DNA from 4 places in the Tatumella sp. UBA2305 genome. Region 2 is predicted to be linked to each of the others. Evidence: predicted binding sites of a transcription regulator. Region 2 holds the regulator's gene; each other region holds the start of a gene.

Region 1 (4,219 bases), on a different contig from region 2:
AGATCTGGTTACGGGCCATCTCTAACAACAGTTCATTGTAGAGCAGGTCAAATTCCTGGTCTGCCCGCATTACCCGCTGTTGAATTTTTTTCAGTAAATGGCGGGGTACAGTCACAGAACCTTGTTCTTCACCTATCAGAATACGGCGTTTTAGCTCAGCAAAGCGGACTTTATAAAATTCGTCGAGGTTACTCGAATAAATTCCAAGGAAACGCATTCTTTCGATCAACGGATTCAGTTTGTCAGCGGCTTCCTGTAATACCCGTTCATTAAATGATAACCAGCTTAATTCTTTTTCTATATATAGTTTTTCCTGACCCATCCTGACTCCATTTCGCTGTGACAGAACTAAAGCTTCAGTCTCTCATTCCATTATGGCGAGAATATGGCAGAAATGTCCATTGCCGGAGGGGGGTTAAGAAAAAAAGGTGATTTAACGGGGGAACACATGAGGCAGACGCTGTGCTGGCACAGCGCCTGTAAATTAACGGGTAGTCTCCGACTGAAAACCTATGGCAGGGAGCAGCTTGCCATCCAGCCATGCCTGATCATTCTTCAGTTCGAGACGATTTTGTACAAACCAGCGAATGACCTGCGGATAAATAAGATGTTCCTGCACACGGACCCGCTCCTGTAACTGAGCTTCAGTTTCCTGCGGCATTACCGCAATGCGGGATTGCAGAATGACAGGGCCTCCGTCCAGCTCTTCTGTCACAAAATGAACCGAAGGGCCATGCTCGGCATCACCGTTTTCCAGCACCTTGCGGTGGGTATCCAGGCCTGGCCAGGCAGGTAACAGGGAAGGGTGAATATTGATCATTCTTCCGCGATAGTGACGGACAAAATCTGCACCGAGAATACGCATATAACCTGCGAGGACAATCAGATCCGGCGAATACTCATCAGCGATGCTCATCAGCTGTTGATCGAATTGCTGACGATCTGCGAAGTCAGACTGAGCCAGTGAATGGGCCGGAATACCGGCTTGCCTGGCAAGTTCAAGGCCACCGGCGTTTGCTTTATTGCTGATTACCGCAACAATTTCAGCAGCAGTGCTCAACTGGCCAGACCTGCAGGCATCAATTATCGCCTGCAGGTTGGTGCCGGTGCCGGAAATCAGGATCACCAGCCTTTTCATCACTTAATAATGACCTGCTCACCCTCAGCCGGGGCGGATTCAATGACACCGATTTTCCACGCTTTCTCACCAGCAGCCTGCAGCAGTTGTAGTGCTTTATCGGCGTTGTCAGGGCTCAGGGCGATAACCATACCTACACCACAGTTAAAGGTACGGTACATTTCGTGACGACTGACATTCCCTGCCTGTTGCAGCCAGCTGAATACTGCCGGCCATTGCCAGCTGGATTCATCAATCACTGCGCGGGTATTCTCCGGTAAAACACGGGGGATATTTTCCCAGAAACCACCACCGGTCAGGTGCGCAATCGCATGAACGTCTACCTGCTCAATCAGACTCAGGATATTTTTGACGTAGATACGGGTTGGAGTCAGCAGGTGGTCGGCTAATGATTTACCTTCCAGCTGTTTTACTTCAGGATCAGTCTGGCTGACTTCGAGAATTTTACGAATCAGGGAGTATCCGTTGGAATGAGGTCCGCTTGAGCCCAGGGCCAGCAGAACATCACCATCACTGACTTTACTGCCATCAATAATTTCTGATTTCTCAACCACTCCGACGCAGAAACCAGCAACATCGTAATCTTCACCGTGATACATGCCTGGCATTTCAGCGGTCTCGCCACCTACCAGAGCACAACCCGACTGCGAACAGCCTTCGGCAATTCCGCTGATGACTGCGGCTGCGGTATCAACATCCAGTTTACCGGTAGCGTAGTAATCAAGGAAAAACAGTGGCTCAGCACCCTGTACGACCAGGTCATTCACACACATTGCCACCAGATCAATACCAATATGGTCATGACGCTTCAGGTCCATGGCTAAACGCAGCTTGGTACCTACGCCATCTGTGCCAGAAACCAGAATCGGCTCACGGTATTTTTGTGGTAAGGCGCACAGTGCACCAAAGCCACCGAGTCCGCCCATCACTTCCGGACGGCGGGTTTTTTTAACTACACCTTTAATGCGATCAACCAGATCATTTCCGGCATCAATATCAACACCGGCATCTTTATAACTGAGAGTGGTTTTGTCGGTCACTGCAGAATCCCCACGCGAATTGCGGTTGGTGGTTTAAATAGAGCAGCGCTATTCTATCAGTGCGGGCAAACGTTTGCGAGTCTGATGTGCAGCGGTAATTATCTGCGTGCAGGTTAATGGCTATTCCCCGTAGCGGCACTAAAAAATTGTAGCTGTTTGATGTATAGCTGTATTAGCCCCGATAAAAAAGCGCTATAATCCGGCGATTTTTTTTTAGCTCAACACATTCCGGGAGAAGAATAATGAAGATCGTGGAAGTCAGACACCCGCTGGTCAGACATAAACTGGGCCTGATGCGTGAGCATGATGTCAGCACCAAACGTTTTCGCGAGCTCGCTTCTGAAGTTGGCAGTTTGCTGACCTATGAAGCGACAGCTGATTTGGAAACAGAGACTGTGACTATTGAAGGGTGGAACGGCCCTGTCGAAATTGATCAAATTAAAGGTAAGAAAATTACTGTAGTGCCGATTTTACGTGCAGGGCTGGGGATGATGAACGGTGTTCTGGAACATGTCCCTAGCGCAAGAATCAGCGTAGTCGGCGTATACCGGGATGAGAAAACCCTGGAGCCGGTGCCGTATTTCCAAAAACTGGCCTCCAATATGGACGAGCGTATGGCACTGGTAGTAGATCCGATGCTGGCAACCGGAGGATCAATGATTGCCACGATTGATCTGCTAAAAAAATCCGGCTGTTTTGCGATTAAAGTGCTGGTGCTGGTAGCGGCTCCGGAAGGTATTGCCGCGCTGGAAAAAGCGCATCCGGATGTCGAGCTGTACACGGCATCGATTGACCAGGGGCTGAATGAACACGGCTATATTATCCCGGGACTGGGTGATGCCGGTGATAAAATCTTTGGTACTAAATAATTAATAAATCTGTGAGGGGCAATACAGAGATGCACAGCCTGCGTTTCAACCGCAGTATGACTTGCTGTAACGGTGACTCGTGCTTACTTCTATTTCTGCCATTGCCCGCTGACCACAACACTGCATTGAAAATAACGGTGATGGCACTGTTTTTTTTCGCCGGAGGATACCCCCGGCAGTGTTTGTTTCAGGACCGACATTTTGTCGGTTTTTTTATGTCCGTACCATATTAAGGGGATATACAGCATGACCCGGCGTACTATTGCAGTGGATGAAAGACCTCCGTTACTTCAGACCATCCCGCTCAGCCTTCAGCACCTGTTCGCAATGTTTGGTGCAACGGTGCTGGTGCCTATTTTATTTCATGTGAATCCGGCGACGATTCTGTTATTTAACGGTATTGGTACCTTACTGTATCTGTTTATCTGTAAAGGAAAGATACCTGCCTATCTGGGCTCCAGTTTTGCATTTATTTCTCCGGTGCTGTTGCTGTTGCCACAAGGGTATGAGGTTGCTTTAGGCGGCTTTATTTTGTGCGGAGTATTGTTCTGCCTCGTCGGTCTGATTGTCAAAAAGGCAGGAACCGGCTGGCTGAATGTCATGTTTCCTCCGGCGGCGATGGGGGCCATCGTCGCCATTATTGGTCTGGAGCTGGCCAGTGTCGCGGCAGGCATGGCTGGACTATTGCCGGCTAACGGCACTGCGGTAGACAGCAAAACGGTGATTGTTTCACTGGTCACCCTGGCTGTAACCGTGTTTGGTTCGGTGTTATTCCGTGGTTTTCTGGCCATTATCCCCATCCTGATTGGCGTAGTCGTGGGTTATGTGGTTGCTTCATTTATGGGAATGGTGAACTGGACCGGCGTTGAACAGGCACACTGGTTTGCATTACCCACTTTCTATAAACCTCGTTTTGAATGGGCGGCAATGCTCACCGTGCTTCCGGCTGCCTTAGTAGTGATTGCAGAGCATGTCGGGCACCTGGTCGTTACTGCAAATATTGTTAAGCGTGATTTGATCAAAGATCCAGGCCTGCATCGTTCGATGTTTGCTAACGGTCTTTCCACGGTGATTTCCGGATTTTTTGGTTCTACACCCAACACGACTTACGGTGAAAACATCGGTGTGATGGCCATTACCCGTGTCTACAGTACCTGGGTTATTGGTGGCGC
Region 2 (4,219 bases):
AATTTTGTCCGTCTTTTTCAGGACATTTAACCTGTAACCTGACAACTATGCGTCTACTGATCACGCTTTTTATTCTGGCTGTAGCACAGCTTTTTTTCAATGTCGCAGAGGCATCGCCTCGAACCGCGGTAAATGCCACATTTCACAAAACCACCCGTAAAGCTGTCACCGAAGAGGATGCACGCCGCAAGCGAAGACCGATTAAGACGACCAGTAGTCGACATAAAACCCGTCAGCCCCTGATCCATCGGGTGAAACACTTCACCAGTCAGCGTAAAGTTAAACATAGTCGTACAACGAAAGAATCTCTTCATCTGGCAAAGAATCGCAGACATGAAACTAAAAAGTATGGCCGTCATCGCCCCGCAGCTATAAAAACGACGCGTCATCCATCCGCCACACTGGCCGCTATCCGGATGAGTAAACAGCATCGTTTGCGTTATCAGAAAGCCCGTGCGACCGCGATGGTTAAACTGATGGATCAACTCGGGAAGCCTTATCAGTGGGGAGGAACCTCTCCGCATACCGGATTTGACTGCAGTGGTCTGGTTTATTATGCCTATAAAGACCTGGTGAATTTCAAAATTCCCCGCACTGCGAATGAAATGTACCATCTGCGCGACGCAGCACCGGTAAAACGTGATGAGTTGGAAAAAGGTGACCTGGTGTTCTTCCGTATCCATCGTCACGGCGCAGCTGACCATGTTGGTGTCTACCTGGGTGATGGTAAATTTATTCAGTCACCTCGCACCGGTAAAGATATCCAGATTACTGCGTTAAGTAATGAATACTGGCAGCGTCACTATATTGGCGCACGTCGCATGATGACACCGAGCACCGTCCGTTAATTTTTCTTTCCCGCCCCGGAAAACAAACTGCACCTTAAACGCCGAGAGTAAGGTGCAGTTTTTTATACTGAGAGCAAGCTGCCTGACCCATCCCCCCTTTTCCCCAACGTTGCTTGCAGAATTGAGTCGCTGGTAACCTCTACCGCAGCAAAGTCACCGGCATTTCCCGACAACAAAAAAAACCGGCACCAGACTGACCCGGTGACCGGTCCTGACAACTTAACCACACAGGCTGGTCGTCGATGGCTGAACCTGTGCGCGACGATTAATGCAATATGGCCGTAAAACTGAAGGCCATAATCATCAGCAACGCTACGACAGTAGTTGTCAGTGCAAGCTTAAGATCAGTATCCATCAGAACTCCTTTAGGCACACTAAAAGTAGGGAGATAGTTATAATCCCACACTGGTGCGCAAAAATCTCGTTTTATTGTGGCAGCCTTGCTAGAATTGCCGGTCTTTGTTGCGCAAATTCCTCAGCTGCTGTTTTTTTACCGGTTGTCTTCCCCGGACTCTCCCCTGACCTCTGAGTTCCCATTAAGACTGGTCAGTAGAATGCTGAACTGACGCAAACGATTAACATATTAAAAATCAATATATTATTTTTTTAAAACCAGGAGTACTCACTGAATGGCAACTATTAAAGACGTGGCAAAGCGTGCAGGGGTTTCGACCACCACTGTGTCCCATGTCATTAATCAGACCCGTTTTGTTGCGGAAAACACACGGAAAGCGGTCTGGGAAGCGATAAACGAGTTGCACTACTCCCCCAGTGCTGTCGCCAGAAGCCTTAAAGTCAATAATACCAAGACGCTGGGCTTACTTTCGACAACACTCGAAGCCCCATATTTTGCCGAAATTATTGAAGCTATTGAAAAAAAATGCTTTGACCACGGCTATACCCTGATTTTGGGTAACGCCCACAACGATCTACAGAAGCAGCGGGCTTACCTGTCAATGATGGCGCGCAAACGCGTAGACGGGCTTCTGGTCATGTGTGCCGAATATCCGCAAGAGCTGCTGGATATGCTGGAAGAAAACCGCAATATTCCGATGGTGGTGATGGACTGGGGGGTGTCACGCGGAGACTTTACAGACACGGTGCTGGATAACGCGTTTCATGGCGGATACCTGGCAGGGCGTTACCTGATTGAGCGGGGTCATCGTGATATTGGTTGTATCCCGGGACAAATGGAAAGAAATACCGGAGGTGGCCGGCTGGCAGGTTTTCTGAAAGCTCTGGAAGAGGCGGGGATCACTCACCGTGAAGAATGGAGCGTCCAGGGGGATTTTGAACCCGAGTCTGGTTACAAGGCGATGCAGAAAATACTTGCGCAACCTCAGCTCCCGACTGCGGTATTCTGCGGCGGGGATATTATGGCCATGGGAGCCATTTGCGCTGCAGATGAACAGGGACTGCGGGTGCCCCAGGACATCTCCATTATTGGCTACGATAATGTGCGCAACTCTCGTTACTTCACGCCGGCACTCACAACCGTTCACCAGCCAAAAAGTGAATTAGGCGAAAAAGCGCTTGAGATGCTACTCGACCGCATAGTGAACAAACGCGAAGAACCTCAAACCATTGAAATCCATCCGACACTGATAGAACGTCGTTCGGTAAGCGACGGTCCGTTCCACGACTACCGGCGCTAACCACCTCAGTCACTCCCTGAGCCATTCCTGGTTCAGGGTGGCAGTATCTCCCAGGTACTCCAGGATCCAGCGTAAAGCCGGCGAAGTACGTTGTTCTGACCAACTCACGCAACATGGACTTTCCGGAAACGGAACGGGTAGTTTCAGTTCTTTCGCTTCTCCGCTCTCTAATAGCGGCCGTGCAAGGTGGCCGGGGACCATAGCCACACACAATCCTGCCCTTACGCAATCCAGACCAGTCTGCCAGTCCGGTACGGTCATCCGACGTTGGTTATCCAGAGTCCAGGTCATCCTTCGCGGTAATTCCCTTGAGGTATCCTCCATAACCAGTGATGGCCATGCACGAAGCTGCTCCTCGCCCGACTGAGATTCTCTTGCCAGGGGATGTCCGGCACTGACGATACAACGCCAGTTAAGACGTCCCATATCCTGGAACGCATAACGCCCGGCTACCGGGACCGCCTGAGTCGCCCCAATCGCCATATCAACGCGGCCTGCGGCTAATGCATCCCAGACCCCGTTAAACACCTCTTCATAGATATGCAATTCAACATCCGGGAAGTGTCGGTAAAAGTCGATGGTCAGTTGCTGCATTCTGGAACGTTTAACGATACAGTCCATCGCAATACTGAGTTCACCACGCCAGCCGTTTGCCAGTTGCTGGCACTGACGCCGGGTTTCCTGCATTTTTTTGATAATCCCCCGACCTTCGCGAACAAAATGTTCACCTGCGGCCGTCAGTATCACATCACGGTGCTGTCGCTCAAACAATGAGACTGCCAGCCACTCCTCCTGTTGTCGCACGGTATAACTGATGGCTGAGGGTACCCGGTGTAACTCTCTGGCTGCCGCACTAAAGCTACCATTCCTCGCCACTGCATCCACGACTTCGAGCGCATATTCTGACCACATAGCAACCTTTCAATATTTTTCACAGTTGGTTGCAAATAATAACGGTTCACAACCCTCCACGCACCCTTTTAAACTCTGGCGCAAATTTCCACGAGGAGGATCGATGCGTCATCCGGTAATCTTTTTAGTCTATCTGTCATTACTCAGTATGCTGGGTTTTCTGGCTACAGATATGTATCTGCCTGCTTTTGAGGCCATGAAACAGGATCTGAATACCGATTCAGGTGTGATTAGTGCCAGCCTGAGCCTGTTCCTTGCAGGGTTTGCCTGCGCTCAGTTATTCTGGGGCCCGCTGTCGGATAAAGTTGGCCGGAAACCCGTTCTGGTGACTGGTCTGGCAATATTTGCATTGAGCTGTCTGGCAATGCTGTGGGTATCCTCGCCACATGCGCTATTGGCGCTGAGATTTATCCAGGCCACCGGTGTCTGTGCTGCCGCCGTCAGTTGGCAATCCCTGGTACTGGATCACTATCCGGCATCCCGCAGTCAGAAGATTTTTGCCACTATAATGCCCATGGTCGCATTGTCGCCGGCGCTTGCTCCGTTACTTGGATCATGGTTGCTGGCACATTTTCACTGGCATTCAATATTTTTGGTATTAACTGTGCTGACCTGCGTGTTGATAATGGCTACCCTGCGCTTACCGACCAGGCCAACGGCAGTTTCCGGAGCAAAGGACTCTGTAACCCCGGGTTTTTTGAAGTTACTCTCGGTACGCCAATACAGTGGCAATGTGCTGATCTATTCAGCCTGCTCTGCCAGTTTCTTTGCCTGGCTAACCGGTTCACCCTTTATTCTATCCGG
Region 3 (4,219 bases), on a different contig from region 2:
AGACCCAGCGCGGGGCAGAGCTCTTCTCCGACTGCTTTCACTGCTGCATACAATCCGGCATCTTCGCCCGGGTGTCCGGCTGCAGACATCCAGTTAGCCGACAATTTCACCCGGGTCAACCCGCCGATATCGGTGGCTGCCAGGTTAGTCAGTGATTCGCCCACCGCCAGTCGTGCTGAAGCAGCGAAGTCCAGCAGTGCGACCGGCGCACGCTCACCCAGGGCAAACGCCTCACCATGATAGCTGTCCAGGCTGGCTGTGGTGACGGCACAGTTAGCGACCGGTACCTGCCATGGCCCCACCATCTGGTCACGGGCAACCATCCCGGTCACAGAGCGGTCACCAATGGTGATCAGGAAGGTTTTCTCAGCCACCCCTGGCAGGTGCATCACACGTTTGACCGCATCGGCCACCGAAATTTTTTCCCGGGCCAGTTCTGTGCCTTCTGCTTTCAGAGTGGTCACGTCACGGGTCATTTTCGGCGTTTTACCGAGCAATACATCCAGTGGCATATCAATCGGCTGGTTATCAAAATGCTCATCACTCAGGGTCAGGTGCTGTTCTTCGGTGGCTTCACCGATCACTGCATACGGAGCGCGCTCACGCTGACAGAGTTGTTCAAACAGTGCCAGTTTCTCGGGCGCCACTGCCAGCACATAACGTTCCTGAGATTCGTTACACCAGACTTCCAGCGGGCTCATACCAGGTTCATCACTCAGGATGTCACGCAGATTGAAACGACCACCACGGCCACCGTCACTCACCAGCTCCGGCATCGCATTCGATAGCCCCCCGGCGCCAACATCGTGAATAAACAGAATCGGGTTCTGCTCACCCAGTTGCCAGCAACGATCGATCACTTCCTGGCAGCGACGTTCCATTTCAGGGTTGTCACGCTGTACAGAAGCAAAATCCAGGTCAGCATCAGACTGGCCGGAAGCCATGGATGAGGCCGCTCCGCCACCCAGACCGATATTCATTGCCGGGCCGCCCAGTACAATCAGTTTAGCACCAATGCTAATCTCGCCTTTCTGCACATGATCGGCACGGATATTACCAATCCCGCCGGCCAGCATAATCGGCTTATGGTAGCCACGCAGTTCCTCGCCGTTGTGGCTGTTAACCTGTGCTTCATAAGTACGGAAATAGCCGTTCAGTGCAGGACGACCAAATTCATTGTTAAATGCGGCACCCCCTAACGGGCCTTCGGTCATGATATCCAGTGGAGTAACAATGCGTTCCGGCTTTCCAAAATCCTGCTCCCACGGCTGTTCAAAGCCAGGGATTTTCAGGTTGGATACCGAGAAACCGGTCAACCCGGCTTTGGGTTTAGCGCCGCGTCCGGTCGCACCTTCATCACGAATTTCTCCACCGGAGCCGGTCGCAGCGCCCGGCCACGGCGAAATCGCTGTCGGATGGTTATGGGTTTCCACTTTCATCAGAATATGGGCATCTTCCTGGTGGAAATCATAGATGCCATGTTGGTCATCAGCATAGAAACGCCCGACCTTCGAACCTTCCATGACCGCCGCATTATCTTTATAAGCCGACAGTACATGCTCCGGATTTTTCTCGAAGGTATTTTTAATCATCTTAAACAGCGATTTTGGTTGTTTAACACCGTCAATCACCCAGTCAGCATTAAAAATCTTGTGACGACAGTGCTCTGAGTTCGCCTGAGCAAACATATAGAGTTCAATGTCGTTTGGATTACGCCCCAGATCAGTAAAGGCTGCCAGCAGATAGTCGATTTCATCTTCAGCCAGAGCCAGTCCCAGCGCAAGATTTGCTTCCTGCAGAGCAACACGGCCACGACCCAGTACGTCCACCGCTTTTACCGGCTGCGGCTGATGATGGGCAAATAATTGTTCCGCCTGTGACAGAGAGCTGAATACGGTTTCCATCATCCGGTCATGCAACAGTGCTGCCAGTTGGCTCCATTGTGCTTCAGACAGCGTATCGGCCTGAATGTAGAACGCCAGACCTCTTTCCAACCGCAATACTTTCGATAACTCACAGTTGTGAGCAATATCAGTGGCTTTGGAAGACCATGGAGAAATGGTACCCGGACGTGGGGTCACCAGTAATAAACGTCCGACAGGTTCATGCTCTGCCAGCGAGGGACCGTATTTAAGAAGACGTTGGAGACGATTTTGTTCGTCCTGAGTCAGCGCTGAGCTGACATCAGCAAAATGCACATATTCGGCATAAATCTCACTCACCGGCAGATGAGCGTCGTGAAAGCTGGTCAACAGTTTGTTAATACGAAATGCCGACAGAGCGGGCGAACCACGCAAAATTTCCATCATTAAAGATCTCTCGTCTTCGAAACGCCGGGCGACGCTTCATTGGGCGCAACAGGGGGAAAACGGGGCATATTATAAAGAATAAGCCCCCGTTACGAAACCGTTTGCGCAGATTTTATCGGGTTAAATTGCCGATTAAAAAACACACATTTCTTGCTATAAAAGTTGCTCTTTGCCTTTTTGTTGCTCAGAATGCACTTCGCGTTGGGGTACTATTCCTGTTTATTTTATCCTGCCAAAAGGCTGAACCCGACGCTGATTAACGAGATAAATACTTGAAATGCTTAAAGTTTAATTATCTTTTGATCGGTCTTGTCACTCTATTACTGGCAATGGCTTTATGGCCTGCGATCCCCTGGCATTCAGGTTCACAAGACACTCTGGCGCAGATTAAATCGCGCGGAGTTTTGCGTGTCAGCACCATAAATTCGTCACTGACCTGGCAAAAGATCAATAACAATCCCACGGGGATGGATTACGAACTGGCAAAACGCTTTGCAGATTATCTGGGCGTAAAGCTGGAGGTAACCGTTCGCCCGAATATTGAAAGCCTGTTTGATGACCTGAATCATCACCGGGCAGACCTGCTGACGGCGGGCCTGACCTGGGACAGCGCTCGTCAGGCGCAATATCGTAGTGGCCCGGCCTACTATTCCACGACACAACAACTGGTTTATCGTGTAGATAAGCCGCGGCCAAAAAACCTCGGTGATTTGCATGGCACATTAGCGGTCCCGTCAGAGTCCTCATTCGTTCCGACACTGGAAGCCGCGAAACAGGGGAAATTTCCACAACTGAGCTGGGAAATCGAGAAAAAGCTCAGTCCTCAAGAGATGCTGGAGCGGGTTGCAGATGGGAAGCTGGATTATACCCTTGGTGATTCTGTCACTATCGGTATGATGCAACGCATTCATCCCCGGTTAGCCGTGGCTTTTGATGTCACCAATGAAGTCCCGGTAAACTGGTATATGGCTAAATCCTCTGATGACAGCCTGAATGCAGCACTGCTCGACTTTTATAACAGTATTAATGAAGAAGGCACACTGGCCCGGCTGGATGAGAAATATTTAGGTCACACCGGCAGCTTTGATTACGTCGATACCCGGACATTTTTGCGTGCGATTGACAGTACTCTGCCTTCCCTGCAACCGTTATTCAAGAAATATGCCAGCCAGATCGACTGGCGATTACTGGCCGCGATTGCCTATCAGGAATCTCACTGGGATCCACAAGCAACCTCACCGACGGGTGTCAGAGGAATGATGATGCTGACACGTAACACGGCGGATAGTCTGGAAGTCAGTGACCGGCTCGACGCAGCGGAGAGCATTCGTGGAGGCAGCCAGTATTTACAGAAACTGATGGAAAAAATGCCGGAAACTATTCCTCCGGATGAACGCATCTGGTTTGCCCTGACGGCCTATAATATTGGCTACGCACACATGATGGATGCCAGAAAGCTGACGATGAAACAGGGAGGCAATCCGGACAGTTGGACCGATGTGAAAACCCGACTGCCGTTGCTGGAACAGAAGCGCTACTATAGTCAGACAACCTATGGCTACGCCCGTGGCGGTGAAGCCTATAATTACGTCGAAAATATCAGGAAATACAACATCAGCCTGGTTGGCTATTTGCAGGAAGTACAGAAAAGACGTCAACCGGATACAGTTCCGGCGACCACCAGCGAACCGCAAATTGCCATGAACTGAGTTACTGATTTTCCCGCTGCGCCAGTCGCAGCGCTTTTTTTTGTGCCCTGCGTAAACGGAAGAAATCACTTAACTGAGCGGCACACTCATCAGCCAGTACTCCGCCAGTCACGGACATTTTATGGTTCATGCCCGGATGCCCTGGCACATCCAACAGCGAACCTGCTGCACCGGTTTTGGCATCAGCCGCTCCAAACACCA
Region 4 (4,219 bases), on a different contig from region 2:
AATGGTTAACCTTGAAGCCAGAAAACTGGTTAATACTGCCAACAGACTTTCCGCCTTTCACCTGCAGGATAGCCTGACCCGGAGTATTTTTGTCCGGGAAATAAAACAGGTTGTCGCGCAGCAATTTGCTGCAGCCCGGCGCGCGAAATCGGATGAAGAGTGCATAGCATGCATTAAAAATCTGAGAGCAGAGACCGAAAACCTCGAAGAACAAGGCCGGATGTTACGTATGAAGACAGCAAAACTTTACGCCAAAGTGGAGTTCATCCGGGAAAATAATAAAATTGTTGGGTATGTGATATCTGCTGTAAATGTGGTTTTATCCGGTGTTGAAATAGCTGTTGGTCTAACCTTGATTGGTTCTATGACACCTATGGGAGTTCTTGCTGGTGCTGTTCTGGTTATCGAAGGGGCGAATGGCATAAGTAAAGAAGTTGCCCATTATGCAATGGATAATCAAACCTCAGAGGGTTTGGTTGCTGATGCAACTATGTCCACCGCTGAATTTATGGGATTTAGCCGTCATAGTGGGCTCGGGCTATATAAATCAGTCTCGCTGGTTGCAAATGCCTGTAGCATATTCGGTCTGTTCAGACGCCCCGGGACATGGCGTTTATTTCGATATCTGCCCGCCGATTATTACCGGAAAGTCAGCACCCTAAGCCGTCCAAAACTTACAATGAAAATTGTCGGTTATGGTGTTAAAGCTAAGATCATATTTGACCTTATGTCGATTAATGATACGGCTTCGAATGAGTGATTACCCTGCGAAAGCGCCATGACTTATATGCCAGTTTCGCTGGCGTTAAATACCATATAAAAGTTAATACAACCGCCAGTGTGGTCGCAAGCGTGATGCTGGTAGCTACAGATGCCAGCATCAGTGTGAAAGCAAGCAGGATAAAAGCAGCGATAGTTATCCACTTTGAGGCATTAAAGCGGTTAGCCAGATCATGGGTCACGGAATCCAGCGATCCGCCGTAATGAGCAATATTGTTTTTCAGTTTTTCCAGGTCTGCATGACTAAACCCTGACCTGAGTAGCGTAGCATCACTCACTTTCATAGCAATCCACCTTCCATCCTTAAAATGCAGATACCACTTTGCAGCAACTATACACAAAAATTCCGGACAACGCCGGGTCATATTTAATTATTGGCTCTCAGGTTTTGTATATCACTTCAGCGATAAGCCACCGTTCATTAAGCCAGAATTATATCGGGCCCGATTTACCTGTTTTTCTCAGATGCGCCTTAATAAAACCTCCTGTCTGCATGATCTCAGTGTGATTGCCGGGTGGAGACTCACACTGCTCAGCTTTGATTGCACCGTAATGGATCCTCGTTTGATTTATTCTAATTTGACGCTGTGCTTTGCCTTACTTTTTCTAATCCGAAGTGGTGGGAATGGCATCCTGTCTTAACATTAACCCCTACCGATACTCTGCGAATATGCTGAGTAAAGCTCAGTATTCTGGAGTTTTAAACTGTCATTTTATTATATTGTGATGTTTTTAACTGTAACTATCTGTGCACTATTATAGTGCACGCCCCTGTTTCACCATTATTTTGCTTATAGTTAATTTTGCCTTTCAGTGGTAAGTTTTTGCTAAGGATAACGTTTGCGTTGCGACAGAGAATCGTGGCGGCCTGACGGCTCAGGGTAAACCCTTACTTATCAACGGGACAGTTATGACTCAGCACACACCTTTGTTTGAACAGCATCAGGCCTGCGGGGCCAGAATGGTGGATTTTCACGGCTGGATGATGCCTCTGCATTACGGTTCTCAGATTGATGAACATCAGGCCGTCCGCCACGATGCCGGAATGTTCGATGTTTCGCATATGACCATCGTGGATATTACCGGGCCGCGCAGCCGCGAGTTCCTGCGCTATCTGCTGGCGAATGATGTTGCCAAACTGACCGTTCCGGGCAAAGCCTTATACAGCGCGATGCTGAATGCTTCCGGAGGGGTGATTGATGATTTAATCGTCTATTTCCTGAGCGAAGAGTATTTCCGGCTGGTGGTCAATTCTGCCACCCGGGAAAAAGACCTTGGCTGGTTAACTGAGCATGCCCGCGGGTTTGGGGTGACATTACAGGAACGCAGCGAACTGGCACTGATAGCGGTGCAGGGGCCACAGGCACAGCAGAAAGCCCGCAGCCTGTTTACCGACAGCCAGCGTCAGCAAACCGAAGGGCTGGCACCGTTTTTCGGGGTACAGAGTGGTGATTTGTTTATTGCCACCACCGGTTACACCGGCGAAGCAGGCTATGAAATTGCGCTGCCCGCCAGCCAGGCCGCTGACTTCTGGCAGAAGTTGCTTCACGCCGGAGTGAAACCGGCCGGGCTCGGTGCCCGCGATACCCTGCGGCTGGAAGCCGGGATGAATCTGTATGGTCAGGAAATGGATGAGTCAGTGTCCCCGCTGGCGGCGAATATGGGCTGGACTATCGCCTGGCAACCGGAGGATCGCCAGTTTATCGGGCGTGAGGCACTGGAACAGCAACGCCGGCAGGGCCACGAAAAACTGGTCGGTCTGGTGCTGAAAGAAAAAGGTGTATTGCGAAATGAGCTACCGGTGCTGTTTACTGACAGTGACGGTGTACAGCAGCAGGGGATTATCACCAGCGGTTCATTTTCCCCCACCCTGGGCTGCGGTATTGCCCTGGCACGGGTTCCTGCCTCAATCGCTGATACTGCGGTGGTACAAATTCGCCAGCGTGAGATGCCGGTCACCGTCACCCGGCCGGTGTTCGTTCGCGCCGGCAAACCTTTGGTATAAAGAATAATTTCAGGAGATAACCCTAATGAGCAATGTCCCGGCTGAACTTAAATACCGTGAAAGTCACGAGTGGGTGCGTTTTGAACAGGATGGCAGTGTAACGGTTGGCATTACCGAACATGCCCAGGAACTGCTGGGTGACATGGTGTTTGTTGACCTGCCTGAGGTGGGCGCGCAACTGCAACAGGGAGATGATTGTGCGGTGGCCGAATCCGTCAAAGCCGCATCCGATATCTATGCACCGCTTAACGGTGAAGTGATTGCTGTCAACGAAGCGCTGGGAGAAAACCCGGAGCTGGTCAACAGCGACCCTTACAGCGAAGGCTGGTTGTTCAGACTGCAACCTGCCGGTGGTGAAGATGGCCTGCTGGATGCAGCAGCCTATCAGGCCGCCATTGGCGAATAACTGCCAGACCCCGGCTGCACAGTCTGTGGCCGGAGTGACCTTAAACGGCAGTCGCCAGTGATGCTGCCGTATTAATTCCAGCCTGATTCAGGATGCACAGCGATGACCCGGACTCTCAGCCAGCTTGAAAACCAGAATGACTTTATCTCCCGCCATATTGGCCCGACCGAACAGCAGCAACAAACCATGCTACAGAGCATCGGTGCGGACAGCTTACCGGCACTGATTAATGCGATTGTTCCGCAGTCAATCCGTCTGCCGGAACTGCCGGCGACAGGTGAGGCGGTCACTGAGCAACAGGCTCTGGCTGAGCTTAAGGCAATTGCCGGAAAAAATAAGTGTTATAAATCCTGGATAGGGATGGGTTACAGCGCGGTGATTACCCCGCCGGTGATCCTGCGAAATCTGCTGGAGAATCCGGGCTGGTACACCGCCTACACGCCTTATCAGCCGGAGGTTTCTCAGGGCCGGCTGGAAGCACTGCTTAACTTCCAGCAACTGACCCTGGATTTAACCGGCATGGATATCGCCTCGGCCTCGCTGCTGGATGAGGCGACCGCGGCGGCCGAAGCGATGGCCATGGCGAAACGCGTCAGTAAACTGAAAAATGCCAACAAATTCTTTGTGGCCGATGATGTCCATCCGCAAACCCTGGATGTGGTACGGACCCGTGCCGAAACCTTTGGTTTTGAACTGATCATCGATGCGGCTGAACGGGCGGCTGACCATCAGGACCTGTTTGGCGTCCTGTTGCAGTACTGCGGTACCCGCGGTCATCTGCATGACTATCGTGAAATCATCGCTCAGCTAAAACAACGCAAAGTGATTGTCAGTGTTGCCGCCGATTTTATGGCGCTGGTATTACTGACCTCACCGGGCGCCCAGGGCGCGGATATTGTCTTTGGGTCATCACAGCGTTTTGGTGTGCCTATGGGCTATGGCGGACCGCATGCGGCGTTCTTCGCCAGTCGTGACGAACATAAACGTGCCATGCCGGGCCGGATTATCGGGGTATCACGGGATGTCAG

What was found. The regulator PurR, encoded in region 2, represses purine synthesis genes. The targets are predictions, from matches to a motif close to CANGCAAACGTTTGCNTG.
Region 1: a site for PurR is predicted at 2,241-2,258, ahead of purM (phosphoribosylformylglycinamidine cyclo-ligase). Genes of this name have one in related genera too.
Region 3: a site for PurR is predicted at 2,400-2,417, ahead of purL (phosphoribosylformylglycinamidine synthase). Genes of this name have one in related genera too.
Region 4: a site for PurR is predicted at 1,610-1,627, ahead of gcvT (glycine cleavage system aminomethyltransferase GcvT). Genes of this name have one in related genera too.

Annotation. Positions count from the first base shown of each region.
Region 1 covers NZ_DDVT01000001.1:17,541-21,759, reverse strand. The annotation lists gene ppk1 (polyphosphate kinase 1) at 1-322, opposite strand, end outside; gene purN (phosphoribosylglycinamide formyltransferase) at 485-1,138, opposite strand; gene purM (phosphoribosylformylglycinamidine cyclo-ligase) at 1,138-2,178, opposite strand; gene upp (uracil phosphoribosyltransferase) at 2,421-3,047, shown strand; gene uraA (uracil permease) at 3,294-4,219, shown strand, end outside.
Region 2 covers NZ_DDVT01000015.1:613,439-617,657, forward strand. The annotation lists gene B3Z23_RS09235 (C40 family peptidase) at 48-848, shown strand; gene B3Z23_RS09240 (YnhF family membrane protein) at 1,114-1,203, opposite strand; gene purR (HTH-type transcriptional repressor PurR) at 1,478-2,503, shown strand; gene punR (DNA-binding transcriptional activator PunR) at 2,513-3,415, opposite strand; gene punC (purine nucleoside transporter PunC) at 3,519-4,219, shown strand, end outside.
Region 3 covers NZ_DDVT01000001.1:88,352-92,570, forward strand. The annotation lists gene purL (phosphoribosylformylglycinamidine synthase) at 1-2,309, opposite strand, end outside; gene mltF (membrane-bound lytic murein transglycosylase MltF) at 2,582-4,018, shown strand; gene tadA (tRNA adenosine(34) deaminase TadA) at 4,020-4,219, opposite strand, start outside.
Region 4 covers NZ_DDVT01000024.1:33,514-37,732, reverse strand. The annotation lists gene B3Z23_RS17120 (DUF4225 domain-containing protein) at 1-760, shown strand, start outside; gene B3Z23_RS17115 (hypothetical protein) at 735-1,064, opposite strand; gene gcvT (glycine cleavage system aminomethyltransferase GcvT) at 1,691-2,785, shown strand; gene gcvH (glycine cleavage system protein GcvH) at 2,811-3,191, shown strand; gene gcvP (aminomethyl-transferring glycine dehydrogenase) at 3,294-4,219, shown strand, end outside.